Linked DNA regions of Teredinibacter turnerae T7901. The protein of the gene in region 1 interacts with the protein of each later gene in a pairwise test. Links are inferred from orthologs where the notes say so. Each region holds a gene or a part of one and is shown on either strand. Other genes may lie near its edges.

Region 1 (11,941 bases):
TATTGGCGTTGGGTATCTACAGTATGGTTGGTGCGAAAACTGACTGGGAGATCTACCGTCTTGCGATGGCGCGTGTAAACAGTGGTTCGATCGAAGAGGCCAACGCTATAGGTGAGGAGCTTATTGGTGAGCTTCAGGATCGCCTGGAGTCGCGTCCAGATAATAGTCAGAATTGGTATTTGCTTGGTGCTGTTGCTGGCGAGTTGGGCGATTACGACGAAGCTGTGCGAGCCTACCGACGCGTGTTAGAGCTGGAGCCAAATGCGCCGCAGGTTATTGCAGAGCTTGCCCAGGCACTGTTTATGCGCGCCGGCAATACCATCACGCCGGAGGTTAGCAAAAATACTCAACTGGCACTGCAACTCAACCCTAACATGCCCACGGCTCTGGGGCTCGCCGGGGTGGAAGCTTTCCAATCCGGGGCTTACCAGGAGGCAATCGACCACTGGTCGTTGGCGGTGAAGCAGCTGGACCCTGCATCCGCGGCTTCAAAAGCACTAACCTCCGGTATCGCCCGGGCTCAGGTGGCGCTGGAAAAGTCTGGGGGTAAAGCGCGCAAATCGGGCAAGGCAGCTGTTGTCGACCCCAAAATTACCGTGTCAGTCAGCTTCGACGACAATGTTGTTAGTCCCTCACCTGAGGATCAGGTCTTTATCTATGCGCGAGCCTGGCAAGGTCCGAAAATGCCCCTAGCGATCAAAAAGCTAACTGTGGCAGACCTGCCTATCCAAATTGTGTTGGATAAATCTGCAGCGATGGCACCGGGAATGGATCTCAGCAGTTTTCCGCAAGTGGAAATAGTGGCGCGTATCACCGGTTCTGGTAGTGCGATTCCGCAGTCCGGCGATTGGCAAGCCAGCGAAGGGCCTATAATTGTTGCAGAGCAAAAAAATGCCGTGGTGCTGAAAATTAGCGAGCAGATTCCCTGATTTTACTGTCACTTTGCCTTCTAAGTGCCCGAAATTAAAAGAGAAAGTCGGGCACTGTTGGCGTTAAAAATTCCTATCTTGCTAATGCTTCCACACTGTTAACTGTGTAGAATCGTCCGTTTTCCTCGCTGAATGACGAGCGTCTTTCGAGTTTTTGCAGGTTTCCTAACGTTATGCGTCTGAAATGTATCAAACTGGCCGGGTTTAAATCCTTTGTCGACCCCACCACGGTGACCTTCCCGAGCAACCTGTGTGCGGTGGTGGGCCCGAACGGCTGTGGTAAGTCGAATATTATCGACGCTGTGCGCTGGGTTATGGGGGAGTCATCGGCGAAAAACCTGCGTGGTGAGGCGATGACAGACGTTATTTTTAACGGTTCTGGCAGCCGTAAACCCGTGGGGCAGGCGTCTATCGAGCTGGTTTTTGACAACAGCGATGGCACCATTCGCGGTGAATTTGCCGGCTATAACGAAATATCGGTTAAGCGTAAAGTTACCCGCGAGAGCCAGAATTTCTACTATTTGAACGGCAATAAATGTCGTCGTCGTGATATCACCGATATTTTCCTTGGCACAGGCCTGGGTCCCCGCAGTTACGCGATCATCGAGCAGGGCATGATTTCGCGTCTTATCGAGGCAAAACCAGAAGAATTACGGATTTACGTAGAAGAAGCGGCCGGTATATCCAAGTATAAAGAGCGTCGCCGCGACACCGAAAATCGCATGCGGCGTACTCACGAAAATCTCGAGCGATTAACCGATATACGCGAAGAGTTAGATAGGCAATTATCCCGCTTGCAGCGTCAGGCGCAAGCCGCAGAAAAATATACCGAATACAAAGAAGAAGAAAGGCAGGTAAAAGCCCGGCTGCAAGCGCGCAAATACCAGAATCTCCATGACAAGGCCGACACCAAAAGCGGGCAGATACGCGAGCTGGAGTTGAAGGTTGAAGCCCAGGTGACGGAACAGGTTCGTGTCGATTCGTCAATTGAAAAGTTTCGCGAAGCGTTTACTGAGAAGAGTGATGCCTTTAGCGAAATTCAGGGCCGATTTTACGCTATCGGCTCCGATATAACCCGTGTCGAACAAACCATCAAGCACGCCGAAGAGCGCGACAGGCAATTACAGGTCGATATCGAGCAAAACAACCGCGATTGCCAGGAAGCGGAAGAGCACCTGGCAGCCGATGCAGCAAAAGCGGAAGGTTGGGAAGCCGAGTTGTTGGAGATTCAGCCGGAACTCGAAGATATTCAGCTCAACGAAGAGGAGTCGGCCAATATTCTGGCTGAGGCGGAAGAGGCCATGCAGGAGTGGCAGCTGGAGTGGGATCAGTTTAACCAGCATGCTGCTGCGCCGCGTCAGCAGGCCGAAGTCCAGCAATCGCGCATTAAATACCTGGAGCAGGTGCAAACGCGACTGTTAGAAAGAATAGAGCGGCTCGAAAAAGAGCGCGACAACCTCGATATTGGCGATTCCCGCGAAGAAATCGAGATGATGGATGAAGAACTGGCGACGCTGGAGCTGACCATTGAAGACAGCAAGCTCGAGTTGGAAACCGTCTCCGAAACCGTTACGACTGCGCGCGACGCCCAGCACAGTTTTACCGAGCAAAGGGATCAGCTGCGCTCAGAATTGCAGGCGGCGCGTGGACGCCACGCCTCCCTGGAGACCCTACAGCAAGCTGCACTGACAGATAGCGACGGTGAAACCACGGCCTGGCTGGAAAGCCATCAACTTAACGGCTTACAGCGTTTGGGTGAAAGTCTGGAAGTCGAGCCCGGCTGGGAAACGGCTGTCGAAACCGTGCTCGGAGCATCTCTGCAGGCGGTTTGTGCGCAACGTTCTCTGGACAGCCTCTCCGACTCCCTGGCGCAATTTAGCAAAGGCGAGCTGGTGCTGCTCGATAGCTCAGTATCAGTGCCTGTCGGCACTGGTGATCTGGCTGGCAAGGTCAGCTCAGCAGTAAGTCTGAACGGCTTGCTGGCCGGTATTTATGCCGCTGACGACCTGGCTGCAGCACTGGCAAAACGCTCCCAGCTTACTGCCGGTGAGTCGGTTGTAACGCGCGATGGGATCTGGTTGGGCAGCAACTGGGTAAAAGTCGCGAAGGATACCGATGGCGCCGCCGGTGTGATTGCCAGACAGCAGGAACTGGAGTCGCTGGCAGAGCATATTGGAATTCTCGAGTCTCAGCTTGAGGAGGTGACCGATGGCCTGGAACAAAGTCGGGAGCAGCTGCGCAATGCGGAAGAAAAACGGGAGACATTGCGTAAGGATGTCGATCAGCAAAACCGCAAGTTCACTGAATTAAAAACGGCACTTGGCGGTAAAAAAGCCAAGGTCGAGCAGGTGCTCGAAGGGCGTCAGCGTGCGCAACGGGATATTCAGGATGCGCGCACCCAGATGGATGCCGAAGGTGCGAACCTGGTAGATGCACGCACGCTGTTGCAAGAAGCGATTCTCGCCATGGAGGAAGATACGGAAAAACGCGAAACCCTGTTGCGTCGGCGCGACGATATCCGGGGGCGTCTGGATAGTGCACGTCAGAAAGCGCGTCACGATAAAGACCGCTCGCACGAGCTGGCGATGCGCCATCAGTCATTGAAAACACAGGTAGAGGCGACCCGACAGGGTATTCAGCGGTTGCAAGACCAGATGGCCCGGATGCTGGAACGCCGCGAAACGCTGCGAATGGCTTTGGAAGAAACTCGTGAGCCAGTTGAAGAGCAGAAGCTGGAGTTGGAAGCGTATCTCGAAAAGCGTATCGCTGTTGAGGCTGAAATGGGCGAATCCCGCCGTGCGGTAGAGCAGGTGGAAGGCGAGCTGCGAGAAGCCGAGAAAGCCCGGCACGCATTTGAGGGGCACATCGGTGAATTGCGCACAAGTCTGGAATCAGCGCGACTCGAAGCGCAAACACTGCAAGTTCAGCAACAGGGCTTGGTGCAGCAGCTCACTGAAATGGAATTTGATCTGGAGGCGTTGCTCGAGAACCTTCAGGAAGGGGACACCATTCCTGATCTGGAGGAGGAGCTGGGTAAAATAGGCAACCGTATCAGTCGTCTTGGCCCCATCAACTTGGCCGCTATCGACGAATATAAAACGGAATCTGAACGCAAAACCTACCTGGACGCTCAGAACGAGGATTTGCGGGAAGCCTTGGAAACGCTCGAAAATGCGATCAAGAAAATCGATCGCGAAACCCGAACCCGCTTCAAGGAGACATTCGATCAGATTAACAGCGGGTTGCAGGAGCTGTTTCCCAAAGTATTTGGTGGCGGACACGCCTACCTGGAACTCACCGGTGAGGATATGCTCGATACGGGTATCGCAATCATGGCGCGGCCGCCAGGCAAGAAAAACAGTACCATCCACTTGTTGTCCGGTGGTGAGAAAGCGCTCACAGCCATCGCTCTTGTGTTCTCCATATTCCGCTTAAATCCAGCGCCTTTCTGTATGCTGGATGAAGTGGATGCGCCGCTCGATGACGCTAACGTGGGGCGCTATGCCCGCATGGTGGAAGAAATGTCGAGTCAGGTGCAGTTTATCTATATCACCCACAATAAAATTGCGATGGAAATGGCGCATCAGCTAATGGGGGTGACGATGCACGAGCCGGGTGTATCACGCATGGTGACAGTGGATGTTGAGGAAGCGGCTGAACTGGCGGCGGTGTAACACTGTCGTAACCAGATCGCCGGGGTATAATTTAACGAATGACTTGTTAAGAGGAAGATGATCCGAATGCGGGATTGGTTGACCGTCATTATTATTCTTTTAATTGCGGGTATCACACTCGATGCTTTTCGCCGTATGCGACAGGCGCGCCGTGAGAGCATAAGGCTTTCCAAAAACGCGGCACTGGCAGACAAAGAAGACGTGCGGGAGAGCTCCAGTGAGTTCCCAGGCGGCGGGCCCAGGGTGGTTGGGTATCGCGATGAAGGCGATGCGCAATCGATTACTGAAACACTGAAGCGCAAGCACCGGGAGAAGAAAACCACTGTGGGGGCACCCAACAGGATTCCTGAGCAAGTCACGCTTAATCTGGACGAGCATGTTCCGATGTTGATGGACCCGGTGGATTCCCCAGAGGACGACGAGAACGAGCCGCTGGAACCGCAACTCGGTGATCTTGCCAACCTGGATGACTCGGTAGAAGCCGAGGAGCGACCGCATATATCAGAGCCTGAGCCAACTGCAAAGAAAAAGACAAAACGCGCCGAGAAGGCAATGCCAGACGATGATCAGGAGGCGGCGCGAGCGCCGGACGAGGTGCTGATTATTAACGTTATGGCCAAAACGGGGACCAGGTTCGACGGGCAGTCGTTGCTGGCGGCGTTGATGTCCGCAGATATGAAGCTGGGCGCGATGGATATTTTTCACCGCCATTTGCGCGAGCATGGTGATGGCCCGATTCTATTCAGCCTGGCGAATATGGTGGTACCGGGTACGTTTAATTTATCGGCCATGGCGGATTTCCAGACGCCCGGTGTCAGCCTGTTTCTGAGTCTCCCCATACCCGACGACACCTTGGATGACGATGAGCTGGACGGCTTAAGTATCCGTGCTTTCGACACCATGGCTGGCACCGCCAAAGCGCTCGCGGCGGCTCTGGATGGTGAGCTCAAAGACGAGAATCGCAGCGTAATGACGCAGCAGACTATCGAACACGCGCGTCAGCGGGTAGTCGAATACGAACGCAAGCGCAAACTCGCGCGAGCCTAGGTTGGCCCGCGCGGCTTACTCCTTATTTTATGGCTGTGCGCCGCTGGCAGTTAATCCTGTATCAGCCGCCAGCCGATACTTTAGTAAGATGGTTTTATCACAAAACCTGGATACCGGTTTAAACACCCATGGCAGATAGTCAGGTCCCCTCCGAAGCCGTAATGCGGCGTTGCAATGAGTTGCACCAGCTCCTTAATCACCACAACCGACAGTACTATTTGCTCGATGAGCCGGAAATTCCGGACGCCGAGTACGATCGTCTGTTCCACGAACTGAAAACGCTGGAAGCGGAGTTTCCGCAGCTGGAAACCGCAGATTCGCCGACCCAACGCGTCGGTGCAGAGCCGCTCAAAGGTTTTTCATCCGTGCAGCACGAAGTGCCCATGCTATCGCTGGACAACGCTTTCAGTGATGAGGATATGCGGGCGTTTGAAAAGCGTATCCAAGACCGTTTAGCCTCGGATGCGGAGCTTGAATATGCCTGTGAACCCAAGTTCGACGGCATTGCCGTAAGCCTGTTGTATCGCGATGGGCGTTTGCAACGTGGCGCTACACGAGGTGATGGCGCGACCGGTGAAGATATTACTCAGAACGTAAGGACCATCGGCTCGGTGCCGCTTAAATTGAGCGGAGACAATGTTCCGGCGGTGTTTGAAGTACGGGGCGAAGTTGTTATGCCGCGCGCTGGGTTTGCCAAGCTCAACGCAGCCGCGCAGGAACGCGGTGACAGGTTGTTTGTTAATCCGCGCAATGCCGCTGCTGGCGCGCTGCGACAATTAGATCCTTCGATCACCGCCAAGCGGCCGCTGGTATTCTTTGCGTATAGTGTCGGCTACGTAGAGGGCGAGCTTCCGCCGACGCACTTCGGCACTTTGGATCTGCTGGAAAAGCTGGGTTTTGTGGTTGCTGGCGAGCGTGCCCTGGCGCACGGGGCTGGCGGATGTTTAGCTTATTATCGCGATTTGGGCGAGAAACGAGCGGACCTTGGCTACGACATTGACGGCATCGTCTTCAAAGTGAACGACTATGGCCTACAAAACCGGCTCGGTTTTGTATCCCGAGCGCCACGATGGGCGATCGCGCACAAATTTCCCGCGCAAGAAGAAATGACCGTGCTTAACGACGTCGAGTTCCAGGTGGGCAGGACTGGCGCGGTAACCCCGGTGGCGAGGCTTGAGCCTGTTTTTGTCGGTGGCGTAACCGTATCCAATGCGACCCTGCACAATCGGGATGAGATTGAGCGCCTGGGGGTAAAAATTGGCGACCAGGTGGTCGTGCGCCGGGCTGGGGACGTTATTCCACAAATCGTCTCAGTAGTCTTGTCTGCACGTCCGCAACACGCAAAGGAGATTGTCTTTCCTGCAAACTGCCCAGTGTGTGGCTCGCAAGTGGAAGTGCTGGAAGGTGAGGCAGTTGCGCGCTGTACCGGCGGGTTAGTGTGTGCCGCGCAGCGTAAAGAAGCGATCAAGCACTTTGTCAGTCGCACCGCGATGGATATTGAAGGGCTCGGCGATAAACTGGTAGAGCAGCTCGTGGGGCTTGGTCATATCGAGCATATCGCAGACATCTATCGCTTGGAACACGAGGTACTGGCTAACATGGAGCGAATGGGTGACAAGTCTGCACAAAATGTCATCGATGCCATCGAAAAAAGTAAATCGACCACCTTGCCCCGGTTTCTGTTTGCGCTGGGTATTCGAGAAGTGGGCCAGGCGACGGCTCGAAACATCGCACAGCATTTTGGTATGCTGAAAAACCTGATGGACGCGGACCAAGAGGCGCTGGTAGCTGTGGATGATGTGGGGCCAATCGTCGCCCATCACATCTTTGATTTTTTCCAGCAGCAGGGTAACCGCGCGCAAATTGCGCTTTTGCAAGAGGCTGGCGTGCACTGGCCAGAGAGTGCTCCTGTCGCCGCGGAAAGTTTGCCGTTAGATGGCAAAACCTACGTGCTGACGGGTACGCTGGAAACACTGTCGCGCGATGAAGCGAAAGAAAAATTACTGGCACTGGGGGCCAAGGTGACTGGGAGTGTATCTAAAAAAACGGATTGTGTCGTCGCCGGGCCTGGTGCCGGTTCCAAGTTGGCGAAAGCGGAAAGTCTGGGTATTGAGGTGCTCGACGAAGCCGCTTTTGTTGCGCTGCTCGATTCTTTCTAAAATGGGGCGCGCGGTGAAACTCTCCCTGTTTATCTTCTGTGCGCTCGTATTGGCTGGTTGCGCCAGCGCACCGCCTCGGCACGTGGATAATATCTGCCATATCTTCGATGAAAAAAATGGCTGGTACAAAGATGCAAAAAAAGCCACTAAAAAATGGCGAGTGCCAATAGCCACGAACATGGCAATTATGTACCAGGAGAGCGGGTTCAAAAACACCGCCAAGCCGCCGCGTAAAAAGATTCTGGGGTTTATCCCCGGGCCGCGAAAAAGCAGTGCCTACGGCTATGCCCAGGCAAAGGATGAAACCTGGGATTGGTATAAGTCGAAAGCGCCGCACTGGGGCGCTGATCGCAATGATTTTGATGATGCTATCGATTTCATCGCCTGGTACAACAATTTGAGCGTGAAAACCCTTAAGATCAAGCCGAGCGACACCTACCGCCTCTACCTGGCCTATCACGAAGGCCACGGGGGGTTCGCGCGCGGCACGTTTAACAGCAAAGCCTGGCTCAAAGCGACCGCTAAGAAAGTAAGTTCTCGCGCTGCGCGCTACCAGGCGCAATTGAATAAGTGCGAAGATCGGCTGAATTCCTGGTGGCCGTTTTGAGCCACTGAGCAGTTTAATACGAGAGATTTATGGAGCAGGAATCCATTGTTTACGGTTGTATAAAAGACCTTTCATCGAACCCAGGTGATGTATCGCGGCGCCAAAATAATCGCAATGCAATGCTAGCGTTACCCAAGTCCGAAGAGTGGCCTTATCTGTGTCAGGAGATGTTTTCGATTCCCGAATTAGAGGTGAACGCCGAGGCATATCTCTCCGACGTAATGCACTTCGGTGCCTCCTACAAAGCTATTGAGTACGAGTGGAATAACTGGATTGAAAAATTTGAAGCACTGCTCAATCAGATGTATTGGGTGTCAGCCGTAGTCCACTTGGAAACAGAACTATACGGCACGCATACTTTTACCTGGGAGAGTCGCAATAATGGTCACACACCAGGTGCTGGTATTCACAAAGTTCACTGCGAGTGGACTCAAGAAAACGCATTCGTACGATAGGCTACATGAAAGTTAAATTCCGCTTTAATAAGCGTTCCAACGTCATGGTAACGCTAATCGCCAGTGGCGCTGCGCTGGCAATGATGGTTGTGAGATTCGGCTACCCGGCAGACAAGCTCTTCGAGGCACTCTGGGTCGCAGTATTACTGCTTGCAGCGCTTGTTGGCGCCGCTGCGGTGTTGGGTTTGTGCCTGCGCTGGCTGATGGGGCGGGGCGATAGCGTCATGGATGAATCCTTGCACAGGCTTAACAATAAGCTCGAGGAAGACAGCGAAAAATGAAAGACTCGAGGATTCCTGCGCACTATGTGACAAGGTTGTTGGAGCAGGCGCATCTCGCAGGTTGTGATACGCGAACAATCCTCCAGCAGGCCGAAATAGACGAACAGGCCCTGAGCTTGCAGTCCGACATTAGCGCGCGGCGCTATGCGTCTTTATATCAGCTGGTTATGCGCACAACCGAAGACGAATGGTTTGGTATGTTCGTGGGTGGCAAAGTTCAGCTTGGCTCTTTTCGGATGATGTGTCTGACCCTGCTCAGTTGCAGCAACTTGCGGCAGGCGATTATTCGTGCCGGCGAGTTTTCCGAAATCTGTCGCGGCATGTTGGTCAAGTTTACGCTTGACGAAGATCCTCCTAACGAGCATGTATTCCTACGCATGGTACCGGTTCGCAGTTGTGGCACTGAGGAATTTGACCAACTGCTTAGCGACGCTGACCCCGGCCACATACTTAACGCCATAATAGCTTGGCACAAATTTGCGGAGTGGTTGACAGGTAAAGATATTGCTTTGCACAAGGTTGCACTGCGACACCCGAAAAGTCGCGGCTGCGAGCCTCTTGCCTGCGTGCGTCAGGAAAGCGTTATTCACGATTGCAGCGATGTCGGCTTCGCGTTTTCCAAAGCTGTGTTGGAGTATCCCCTGGTGCAGGATCACGAGTCATTGATGGCTTTTCTATCTACTGCACCTTACCACCTCGTCACCCAGGACCCGCTCAAACTGAGTTTTACCGAACGGGTGCGGAACATTTTGAAGCGCGAGGTCAACCGGAGTATCCCATCGGCGGAGCAGCTATCCGAAATGCTGAACATGTCGGTGACGACCATGCGTCGGCAGCTGAGTAAGGAAGGTACGTCTTACCAGAAATTGAAGGACGAATGCCGAATGGAAGTCGCCATTCATTATCTGGCGTGCGCAGAACTTTCCAACGCGGATATTGCCGAAAAGTTAGGTTTTGACGAACCTAGCGCATTTTTTCGTTCGTTTAAAAAATGGACAGGGCAGACACCGGGCGAATATCGCCAGCAGCAATTGCCCAAGAATCCGTAGGAGAAGCCTGTGAAAAAGGCAGCATTAGCTCGTGCGTATGCAGTCGGGCTTGTTGTATTGACACTAACGGCGTGCAGTACCGGTGGTCGGGAAGGCAGCGGGACTGTGACCGGCACACCTTATACCTATGCGCCGGAGACGGCGACCATTACAGTAGGTAAGCTCAAGGGCGCGGTAGCGGCCGGTTCCACGGTCAGTTGGTTTAATGCGCCGCTTGCAGAGGCGCGAGAGCTGGGCCCGGTTGAAACTATTGAAAGTAACGGTGATTTTCGCCCCGATGCTTACTTGAAGCAGCAGGTTCAGCGGGCATTTGAAGCAAAGGGTGTCAAGTTCGCGAGCGAGGCGGGGTCTACCCGCTACCAGTTGATTGTGGCGGCAGGCACGGGCGAACATTTAACGGACGAATTACATGAGGTATTTCGTATTTACCCTGGGATGGGGGCGGTGGGCTTGAAAAATGGTGCCGTTATGGTCGCTGTGTTGGATTCAGTGCGGAATATTGCTATCTGGAGAGGCGCGGTGGAAGGTGCGCTGCTGCAGGGCATTAGTTCTGCAGAACACAGTCAGCGGGTCGACAACGCCATTGATAGCCTGATGGCTAGAATTCAGCTATAAAAAAACAAAGGGGTTACTATGAAACACTTACTTGTTATGGCCATTGCGGCTCTTACTCTTCTTCTAAACGCTTGCGCAAACCGGGGTATTTCTACCGACTACCAAACGGACGTGGCGTTCAATGAATACCGGTCGTACGCGCTATTGCCGGTAGACCCCTCCGTTTATGCAAACCCCAAGGTCTCTGAAATCACGATAAAACGTATTGGGACAGTGCTGAAAAAGCAGCTATCAAACCGCTACTCCGAGGTGGACCCAAACAGCGCAGACTTTTTGGTGCGCTATTTTCTGGTGCTTGATGAGCGCATGAAAGTTGAAAGCTACAACGCTAATTTTGGTATTTACCGAAGTGGTTTTGCCTACGGCCACGCCTACGATACGCCTGATCTGCACAACACCTACTATCAGCAGGGCAGCATCATCGTTGATATTCTTGATGCCAAAAGTCAGGAAGTGGTGTGGCGCGGTTCGACAGAAGGCAAGGTGAAAGAAGGCCTGTCTCCTGAACAGCGCGAAGCGCGCGTAGCTGCCCAGTTGTCTGACCTGTTCGAGCATTTTCCGCCAAAAGCCAACTAGGTCAGCTAGCTTTTGCCAGTGGATGTGGCGGAAATGGCAATTGCGTGAAAAACGGGGGTCGGCAATATTTTAGACCGTGCCATTGTTAGTGTCGTATAAGACGCATATAAGGCATCCAGTTAATCCACGCAAAGGGAGCGAATATGGCTGACTACAAAGCACCCCTGAAAGATCTCGAATTCGTGCTCTACGATATGCTTGACTACGAGCAGCACTACGCCTCGCTGCCTGGTTGTGAGGAAGCTAACCGGGAGCTTATAACTGCAATCGTGGAAGAGGCAGCAAAGTTCTGTGAAAACGTTCTAGCGCCGCTGAATGCTGTGGGCGATGAGCACGGATGTGATTGGCAAGACGGCGTTGTGACGACGCCTCCAGGGTTTAAGGAAGCCTATCAACAGTTCGTTGAAGGTGGTTGGCCATCCATAAACCACAGCGTTGACTATGGTGGCCAAGGGTTGCCAGAGTCGGTTGGCACGATTATTAGCGAAATGACCGGCGCGGCGAATTGGGCTTGGTCTATGTACCCGGGGCTCAGTCACGGTGCGATGA
Region 2 (10,200 bases), 1.5 Mb from region 1 along the record:
CGTTCAGCGATCGTGAGTGTTTTACTTGCCAGCTTGGGGCGTGTATCGGTTGTCATTATCGCTCGCGCCGCACGCTGCCAGCCGTCCTCGGCCAAATCCGCAAACAGCGAAGGAACCTGATTCACTATTTTTTCAGCGGGCAACAGGTTACCAATAACGCCTGTGGAAAACGGCAGCACTGCTTCCGGTGCAACGTCGCCTTCGGCAGCTACTGCAGCCATAGTCAGACGAGCTGCATGCATACCAGCGTCTCCCGTACACGCATTGGCGTTGCCAGAGTTGATCAGGAGATACCGCGATTTATCGCCAATATACTGTCTACACAAAGTGACCGGGGCAGCGCAAAATGCATTCTGCGTGAACACACCTGCGACCCGAGTTCCCGGGTTGAGGGCGATCAAAACACAATCGGGCCTTACCGTTTGCTTAATACCTGCTACCGACACACCCAAGCGTACACCAGCTACCGGACGCACGTCTGGTAGAACGAACTCACCCACTGCCATAATTGTCTCTACCGCCGTTATAAAGAGCGCGCAGGCAAACAGCTGCGCGCAGCAATAATTAGCCTAATTTACCGTGACACGCCTTGAACTTCTTACCAGAACCACAGGGACAAGGATCGTTGCGCCCTACTTTTCTTCCTGCGCGGACATACGGCTGTTCAGATCGCGGCTCGCCTGCGCTGGGTGCTTCACCCGCCTCGGGCTCCAAGCCGGAAACCTGCTCGTGCTGCAACTGAATCTTACGGGCAGCGGCTTCCGCCTGACGGCGGCGCTCCATCTCAGCCAGTTGCTCTTCACTGATAGGCTGCACACGGAACAATACCCGGGTCAGGTCGAATTTCAGGTTCTGCAACATCTCTTCGAATAGCGTAAATGATTCACGCTTGTACTCTTGCTTCGGGTTTCGCTGCGCGTATGCCCGGAGGTTAATGCCTTGTCGCAGCGCATCCATATTCTGTAAATGTTCTTTCCAAAGGGTATCCAGTACCTGCAACATTAATTGCTTTTCGAGCGTACGCATAGCGGAGCCAATGGCCTCGCATTTACGCGCGTAAATCTCATCCATCACTTCTGTGAGCTTGGTGCGCAGCCCCTCTTCATCCATTTTACTGTCTTCGTCCAGCCACTGCTGCAGGGGCACGGACACTCCGTAATCGTTTAACAGCGTCTGCTCCAGGCCTTTAATGTCCCACTGCTCCTCCACGCTTTGCGGAGGAACGAAACTCTCCAGTTGTGCGGCGATCACATCCTCGCGAATACCGTGAATCGCCTCTTCGATGTCGTCCGCTTCAAGCAGCTCATTACGCTGGGCGTAGACTACGCGACGCTGATCATTGGCAACATCGTCATATTCGAGCAGCTGCTTGCGGTAATCAAAGTTACGACCTTCAACCTTGCGCTGCGCTTTTTCGATTGCATTGGTCACCATTCGGTGCTCGATCGCTTCGCCCTTTTCCATGCCCAGCGTTTGCATAATCGCGCGCATGCGATCAGAGGCAAAAATGCGCATCAGATTATCTTCCAGCGACAGATAGAACCGGGACAAACCCGGATCGCCCTGACGACCCGCACGGCCACGTAACTGGTTGTCGATACGACGGGATTCGTGGCGCTCGGTACCAATAATATGCAGCCCGCCTGCCTCAAGGACAATTTCGTGGCGTTTTTTCCAATCCTCTTTAATGGCTGCAATCTGTTCTTCGGTGGGATTCTCGAGCTTATCGATTTCCGCTTGCCACTTACCGCCCAAAACGATATCGGTACCACGTCCAGCCATGTTGGTTGCGATAGTTACCGCACCTGGACGACCTGCTTGCGCGATGATATCTGCTTCACGCTCATGCTGTTTCGCGTTAAGTACTTCGTGCGCGATGCCCGCTTCCGTCAGCCGTTTAGACATTTCTTCCGAGGTTTCAACCGACGCTGTACCCACCAGTACGGGTGCGTTCTTGCCCCGGAATTCGTTCACATCCTCGATAATCGCGTCATACTTATCTTCCACACTCAGGAAAATCAGATCATTCAGATCTTTACGCGCAACCGGTCGATTGGTCGGAATAACCACCACGTCCAACCCGTAAATCTGACGAAATTCGAACGCTTCAGTGTCGGCAGTGCCGGTCATTCCGGCAAGCTTGTCGTAGATACGGAAATAGTTCTGAAAGGTGGTGGATGCCATGGTTTGGCTTTCCGCCTGAATCGCCACACCTTCTTTCGCCTCAATAGCCTGATGCAAACCTTCAGACAGCCGGCGACCCGGCATGGTGCGGCCGGTATGTTCGTCAATCAGCACCACCTGCCCGTTTTGAACGATGTATTCCACGTTTTTGTGGTACAGGTGATGCGCACGCAAACCGGACAAAATGTGGTGCAGCAAGCTCAGGTTGGATGCGTGGTACAAGCTGTCGTTTTCACCGAGCAAACCATTTTTTATCAGTAACTCTTCCACCAGTTGATGACCGTCTTCGGTAAGCTCAATTGAGCGCATTTTTTCATCAATAGTGAAGTGGCCCAGCTCAGTCGGCTCTTCGCCTTCCGGCGCCTCCGGTTGGCGTTTTAATGAAGGAATCAGCTTGTTTATCGCCTGATAAAGTACTGAGCTATCTTCGGCCGCACCGGAAATAATAAGAGGCGTACGCGCCTCATCGATCAGGATCGAGTCCACCTCGTCAACAACAGCGTATGCCAGTGGTCGCTGCATACGATCTTCTTTCCGCAGCGCCATATTATCGCGCAGATAATCAAAACCGTATTCGTTGTTGGTTCCGTAAGTAATATCTGCTGCGTAGGCCTCGCGTTTTTCGGCGGGGTCTTGCATGGACACGATAGATCCCACTGTCATTCCCAGTGCCTCATACACCGGCCTCATCCAGTTCGCATCGCGTCTCGCCAAATAATCGTTCACCGTAACGATATGAACACCTTTACCAGGAATACCGTTGAGGTACGCGGCCAAAGTGGCGACCAGCGTCTTACCCTCACCGGTTTTCATCTCTGCGATCCTGCCCTCGTGTAGCGTAATGCCGCCAATCAACTGCACGTCAAAATGACGCATGCCCATTGCGCGTTTACTCGCCTCCCGCGCGGCGGCGAAAGCCTCAGGCAGTAATTGGTCTAGCGATTCGCCATTATTAAAACGCTCGCGAAACTCGGCCGTCTTCGCCTTTAATTGGGTGTCGTCCAACGGTTCAAATTCGGGTTCCAGCGCGTTAATTTTACGCACCAATTTACCCATTCTTTTCAACTCACGATCGTTTTTCGAGCCAAATACGGCCCGGAAGAGTTTGCCTATCATAGAAAATCCAACTATTGGAGGGGCATGCGCCCTACGTATTTATCTAATAAATATGAAGTGTTTTGAGCAGGCGTAAACGCCGGAGAGAAGAAGAAAACTTAACGACTGGCCCGATGAATATAGGTTGCCGGGTCGACGGTACGACCATTTTTGTAGACTTCGAAATGAACATGAGGGCCCGTGGAGCGGCCGCTTGAGCCCATTAGCGCGACAACCTGGCCCTTCTTGATTACGTCGCCAACCTTAACCAGGTTTTCCTTACAGTGCGCATAACGGGTGGAAAAGCCATTACCGTGGTTAACCTCCACCATCTGGCCATAACCGTAACGCTCGCCAGACCAGGTAACCACGCCGGATGCCACAGCAATGATATCCGAACCTTCTTTGCCGGCGAAATCAACACCCGCATGCCAGGCAATTCGCCCAGTGAACGGGTCACTGCGACGACCATAGCGTGACGACATCCAGCCTTTTTTAATAGGTCTGCCAGCGAGAAAGACATCGTTCTGCAGCTTGCGCTTGGCAAGGAGAGCTTCGAGCGTATCCAACTGCTGCTGCCGGTCTTCTATCTGAGCACCCAGTTGCTCCAGTGCTTCCTGGAAATCTGGCGCTGCGTAGGTCGTCTCGTCGATATCCTGCTCTGGCCCGCCACGCGCGGGCGATCGACCAAAATCGAACTCGCCGGTATCGAGCTTGGCCATAGTGGTCAGTCGCTCACCGAGAGCATCCAGCCGCACCAGGCGCGCCTGAAGTTCTGCTACGCGGAGTGTCAACGCGGCGAGCTTGCGCTCGGAATCCTGTTTAGCCCGCTCTACTTGCGACTGTTGCTCCACCAGGGTTTCTTCCCAGGCTTCGGTAGATTCTGCGGTGAGGATATCGGACGAATTCGAGCTGAGGTGTTGTGACACAGCCAAAGTCACAGCGCCCACAGGTATACCCACCATACAGGCGGATAACAGGGCACGAGTCCACCCGCCCAGCGTAAAGCTGCGGGTGCTGCCGTGACGTTTACTGACGACGATTATCTTCATTAATCTTTTGGCGCAATAACTCTGCACAACCCTCAAGCTAATTCAGCCGGACCAAACTTTAATCAAGCTGCCTGCCTGAATAGTTGCTCACTTCCGCCCCGGCTGCAAGTTGAGGATTGCCAGCTCTGGCTATTTGTGACGAAACGGCCGAACTATGGCATATTCAGCCACAAAATTCCAACTTAACTTTATAAGGAACTGGAGCGATAGCCCGACTATTGGCATAAGTCAGGCTGTCGTGTTAGACCGCCAATAATGGCTTAATGTAGGAGATTGGAGCGGTTTCTTCCTCGTCGAAGGTTACCAGCTCCCAGGCGTCTTCTCGCTTCATGAGCTCGCGCAACACCTGATTATTCAGACCATGGCCGCTTTTGTAGGCCCGGTATTCACCGATTAAGCTGGTACCAAGCAGATACAGATCACCGATGGCATCGAGCACCTTATGTTTGACGAACTCGTCGTCGTAACGCAAGCCGTCCTCGTTCATGATGCGGTATTTATCAACCACGACCGCGTTGTCCAGACTTCCGCCTTTCACCAGGCCTTTCGAGCGCAGGTACTCGATCTCATGCATGAAACCGAAGGTGCGTGCACGGGATATTTCTTTGACGAATGACGTACTCGAAAAATCGATAGTCGCGTCAAGTTTACGCCCCTTAAATACCGGGTGATCGAAATCGATGCCAAAAGAGACCTTAAAGCCGTTGAACGGATAAAAAGCGGCCTCTTTTTCGCCGTCTTTCACCACAACTTTCTTCTTGATTCGGATGAATTTCTTGGGCGCATTCTGCTCTTGGATACCCGCCGACTGAATCAGAAAAACAAACGGCCCGGCGCTACCATCCATAATGGGCACTTCGTCAGCACTCACCTCAACAATGGCGTTATCGATACCCAGACCCGCCATTGCGGACATGAGGTGCTCTACCGTTGAAACTCGCACATCGCCGTTGACCAGAGTGGTAGAAAGCGTGGTATCACCAACGTTTTCCGCGTGAGCGGGAATATCGACTGCAGGGCTGAGATCCACGCGACGAAATACGATGCCCGCATCAATTGGGGCTGGGCGCAAGGTCAGGTAAACCTTTTGGCCGGTGTGCAGGCCTACGCCGGTTGCTCGGATTTCATTCTTCAACGTACGTTGTTTGATCATTCATGCAGTCTCAAAAAGGGGCTCGAAAGCGGCGCGCATCATAGCAGAGTGCTGACCGCAAAACCAAATGTTCTGTGCATTTTTTGCCCACACGCAACGCTGAACTACTAAAGGTCGTTATTAAACGAATTTACTAAGTCGCATGTGGTTCAAAATACTGGCTCACATGATCCTTGATCGGTTCGCAAACGCCTAATTTCAAGTAAAAAATTGCGTACAAGTTCAAATTTACAGACGAGAGATGGGGCTAAAAGTTCCCATTTACCCGTGAGATACCGGAGCAGGAAGGCGTACATCCATGTGCTATGTCCAGAGCGGCAAGTTGAGGGGGAAACTCAAAACGCCTTCCCTCTGGAATCTTCTGCTCCATCTCCGTCTGCAAAACGGGTGAGCGTGCGGGGTTAGCGCACACTCTAATTAAGCGCAGCGCTTAGTTAGTCGACCTGACGTCGCAAAAACGCAGGAATGTCCAGGTATTCCAGGTTTTTATCTGCCTCTTCGAGCTGTGCAACTGCAGCAGCAGAGCTTGCAGCCGTTTTGGTGTTACGAATTACCGTTGGCTTATCGAGCGCAGAATAGTTTGGACGGCCGTCCGCTGTGCGAGTGTTGTCCACTACCTTTGCAGGCGTAGGCTTTTCTGCTCTCACTTCAGCACCCAGACCAGTTGCGACCACCGTTACCCGCAGTTCGTTGTTCATTTCTGGATCGATCACAGTACCTACCACAACAGTCGCGTCGTGAGAGGCAAACTCTTCGATGGTATCGCCAACTTCCGTAAACTCGCCCAGGCTCAGATCCATACCTGCGGTGATGTTCACCAGGATACCGCGCGCACCCTGTAAATTAATATCTTCAAGCAGGGGACTGCGGATGGCCGCTTCAGCAGCTTCGCGAGCGCGGTTTTCACCCGCTGCGGTTCCGCTTCCCATCATCGCCATACCCATCTCTGACATCACTGTTCGCACATCAGCGAAATCAACGTTGATCATGCCAGGGCGAATAATCAAATCTGCAATCCCCTGAACAGCGCCCAGCAGTACATCATTCGCAGCTTTGAACGCGTCAAGTAATGTTGTGGCCTTACCGAGCACCGCCAATAACTTCTCGTTAGGAATAGTGATCAAAGAATCCACGCGATCCTGAAGCTGCTTGATCCCCTCATCGGCAATCTTCATGCGCTTGCGACCTTCAAATGGAAAAGGCTTGGTAACAATTGCCACGGTGAGGATACCCAACTCTTTGGCGATCTCTGCAACCACAGGCGCACCACCAGTTCCAGTACCACCACCCATACCGGCGGTGATAAACACCATATCTGCACCTTGCAGCACTTCTGTAATACGCTCACGATCTTCCATCGCAGCCTGTCGACCGATATCCGGATTTGCGCCAGCGCCCAACCCTTTGGTAATACCGTGGCCTAACTGCAGCACAGTTCGCGCATCAACATCTTTGAGCGCCTGAGCATCAGTATTTGCACAGATAAACTCAACACCGTCTACGGCATTGGAAATCATGTGCTTGACTGCGTTTCCGCCGCCACCACCCACACCAACAACTTTAATTACTGCGTTTTGCGGAATGCTATCAACTAATTCAAACATAAGAGTTCCCCTCTTTTCCCCTTTTGACTAAAACACTCAGTAGCATAGCTCTGCCACTAAAGATTCTTGTTAAACCAGGACTTCATGCGGCTAAAAAAGCTCGCGCGAGGCTCCTGGCTGAATACAGACTCTCCCGATTGCTGCATACCGTATAGCAACAGCCCAACGCCAGTTGAATAAATCGGGTTATCTACAATATCTTTTAAACCTTTAATATTGGTGGGTGCACCAAGTCGAACCGGCATATGGAAAATTTCCTCTGCCAGTTCAACAACCCCTTCCATTTTCGACGTGCCGCCGGTCAACACAATGCCAGCGGCGACCAAATCTTCGAAACCACTGCGACGCAGCTCTGCTTGCACGAGAGTAAACAATTCGTCGTACCGTGGCTCCACGACTTCCGCCAGCGCCTGCCGCGATAAATTCCTCGCAGGGCGATCACCCACACTGGGTACTTTTATTGTTTCCTCGGCGCCGGTCAGCTTGGCCAATGCGCACGCATATTTAATTTTGATTTCTTCCGCGTGTTGCGTCGGAGTGCGCAGCGCCATAGCAATATCATTCGTCACCTGGTCACCGGCGATAGGAATCACACCTGTGTGACGAATTGCACCCTCAGTAAAAATCGCAATATCTGTAGTGCCACCGCCAATATCAACCAGGCAAACACCTAATTCTTTTTCATCATCGGTCAACACCGAGTAGCTGGAAGCCAGCTGCTCCAGAATGACGTCCTCAACCTCCAACCCACAACGACGGATACATTTCTCAATATTTTGGGCAGCGTTGACAGCGCAGGTAACCAGGTGAACCTTAGCTTCAAGGCGCACCCCGGACATCCCCAGAGGTTCTTTTACACCTTCCTGGTCATCGATCAAATATTCCTGCGGCAATATATGAAGTATTTTTTGATCCGCAGGAATGGCCACTGCCTGCGCAGCATCGATGACCCGATCCAGATCCTGAGGAAATACCTCACGATCTTTTATCGCGACTATGCCGTGTGAGTTCAGGCTGCGAATATGGCTACCGGCAATTCCAACATATACAGAATGTATTTCGCAGCCAGCCATGAGTTCCGCCTCTTCGACTGCTCGTTGAATCGATTGCACGGTAGACTCGATATTGACGACCACACCTTTTTTCATGCCCACAGATTTATGTGAGCCTATACCGACGACCGCAAGATCACCTTCGGGCGAAATTTCTCCGACAATGGCAACGACTTTGGATGTCCCTATATCCAAGCCGACAATCATACGTCCACTATTTGCATGCGCCATTTATTTACCCGCCCTAAGCTGACTCATTCGTTCCAACGCAACATTCATTATCGACTCGCTTGTAATTGTGGCACATCTGGTTTTGGTTTCCAGGAAACGGCCATTCCGTGATCATAACGCATATCCACTCGAGCCAACTGATCCTTTTTCTCTTCTAAATTGTTCTGATATACCAGTAAAAAATTATTAAGTTTTTCAAGCACGTCATATTGACCAATAATTATTTCCACATTATCCGTCAGATAAATTCGCCATGAAAGTGTTTCATCGACTTGTATGCCCATCAAGCCAAAACCTGATGCCGATAAAATTTCGGCGGTTGCCAAATATGTTTGCGCGATTTCGTTGCTTTTAGATCGTGGGCCATAAAACACCGGCAACCCTGCCAATGTGGAGTTGTTCTCTACGTCGATCAATCGCCCCTGAGCATTAATAAATCCTTCTCTGCCCCATCGCGCAATGGGTTTTTGCTCCTGGATGGAAATTTCCAGCCTGTCCGGCCAGATCCTGCGAACATTTGCAGTTTGTACCCAGGGCTCAGCCTCTAACGCAGCCCTCATAGACCGCAAGTCGAGGTCAACGAAATCACCGTTCATCTGCTTTACAACCACCTGCTGCAGATAATCTTTAGTTAAGTGACTAAACTCGCCTTTCATTGAAATACTGGACACAGGCCGATTAACCATAGTTTGTATTTTGTGCAGGCCTTTAGACCAATTCACACCAAAAACCAGCACGCCAAGAAACGCAAGCATCACCAAAAAACGCAACGGCCAAAAAAAAGCACGCCAGTTTCGCGGTTCCTTGCTAGGCCGCACACGCGACTTTGAACTCGCGCCTCTTGTTGCAGCCTTAGCCCGTCCACCTCCGGTTTTATTTTTATCCGCTTTGGCCTTCTGCGCGCGAGTCCCGGGTTTCATATCTTTCATTTCTACCGTGCACCCAAGGTCGAAATGTAAAGAATTTCTGCCACCAGTTCGCTAAAGTTTAATCCTACTGCTCGCGCAGCCATCGGAACCAAACTGTGATCAGTCATTCCCGGCACCGTGTTCACTTCAAGCAAGTGAAAATTACCTGCTTCGTCCTGCAGTGCATCTACGCGGCCCCACCCCGAACATCCGATCATTTTGAATGACTTTAACGCGAGCTCACACAATTCTTTGTTTTTATCCGGCGTTAAGTTACAGGGGCAAAGGTAGCGGGTTTCATTAGAAATATATTTCGCGTCGTAGTCATAGAATCGGTTACTCGGTAACAACTCAATTGGGGGCAGCACCGTTTCACCTAGAATAGCAACTGTAAATTCACGCCCCACTACGGTTGACTCTGCAAACACTTCGCTATCAAATTTTTCCGCCGCTTCAAAAGCCGCCTTCAACTCTTCTTTATTATTAGCACAGGTCATACCAATACTTGAGCCTTCGTGTACAGGCTTCACAAATACAGACCCTCCAAGTGCTTGCAAGCAAGCCGCAAAATCATCGGACGATTGCAATACCCGATAATCCGGAGTTGGTAAGCTTGCGCTCAACCAAATTTGTTTGGTTTTTAGTTTATCCATCGCGATAGCAGACGCTGTGTGCAAGCTGCCTGTAAAAGGGATTCCAAGCAGTTGCAACAACGCCTGCACCTTCCCGTCTTCACCACCTTCCCCATGTAATGCGATAAAAGCACGATCAAATGTTGCAGCCAAAATTTGCGCAACACCTTGGTTGCCAATATCCAGCTCTAAAATATCAATACCCTGTTCGCGCAAACCATTCGCTACCGCGCGCCCGCTTTTTAACGAAACATCTCGTTCGGCAGAAGTTCCCCCGTAAAGCACTGCA

Evidence for each region.
Region 2: the proteins of zipA (region 1) and ftsZ interact in binary tests that used the Escherichia coli proteins (3 or more experiments, as listed by UniProt). The link is inferred for Teredinibacter turnerae T7901 from one-to-one orthologs.

Annotation. Positions count from the first base shown.
Region 1 is NC_012997.1:1,922,596-1,934,536, forward strand. What follows is about bases 3,689-6,659. They hold zipA (cell division protein ZipA), read left to right. Parts: upstream 3,689-4,669; coding sequence 4,670-5,650; downstream 5,651-6,659. Other genes in these bases: smc (chromosome segregation protein SMC), read left to right, coding at 3,689-4,603; ligA (NAD-dependent DNA ligase LigA), read left to right, coding at 5,779-6,659. Also shown: c-type cytochrome biogenesis protein CcmI, read left to right, coding at 1-929; more of smc, read left to right, coding at 1,103-3,688; more of ligA, read left to right, coding at 6,660-7,809; TERTU_RS08375 (transglycosylase SLT domain-containing protein), read left to right, coding at 7,811-8,416; TERTU_RS08380 (hypothetical protein), read left to right, coding at 8,446-8,871; TERTU_RS08385 (hypothetical protein), read left to right, coding at 8,877-9,152; TERTU_RS08390 (helix-turn-helix domain-containing protein), read left to right, coding at 9,149-10,201; TERTU_RS08395 (hypothetical protein), read left to right, coding at 10,211-10,816; TERTU_RS08400 (DUF4136 domain-containing protein), read left to right, coding at 10,835-11,392; TERTU_RS08405 (acyl-CoA dehydrogenase C-terminal domain-containing protein), read left to right, coding at 11,536-11,941. UniProt on the Escherichia coli protein: Essential cell division protein that stabilizes the FtsZ protofilaments by cross-linking them and that serves as a cytoplasmic membrane anchor for the Z ring.
Region 2 is NC_012997.1:3,394,130-3,404,329, forward strand. The notes cover bases 5,004-7,935. They hold ftsZ (cell division protein FtsZ), read right to left. Parts: upstream 7,089-7,935; coding sequence 5,919-7,088; downstream 5,004-5,918. Other genes in these bases: lpxC (UDP-3-O-acyl-N-acetylglucosamine deacetylase), read right to left, coding at 5,004-5,484; ftsA (cell division protein FtsA), read right to left, coding at 7,145-7,935. Also shown: bifunctional glutamate N-acetyltransferase/amino-acid acetyltransferase ArgJ, read right to left, coding at 1-506; preprotein translocase subunit SecA, read right to left, coding at 565-3,300; TERTU_RS13470 (M23 family metallopeptidase), read right to left, coding at 3,399-4,331; more of lpxC, read right to left, coding at 4,573-5,003; more of ftsA, read right to left, coding at 7,936-8,371; TERTU_RS13490 (cell division protein FtsQ/DivIB), read right to left, coding at 8,419-9,300; TERTU_RS13495 (D-alanine--D-alanine ligase), read right to left, coding at 9,303-10,200. UniProt on the Escherichia coli protein: Essential cell division protein that forms a contractile ring structure (Z ring) at the future cell division site. The regulation of the ring assembly controls the timing and the location of cell division.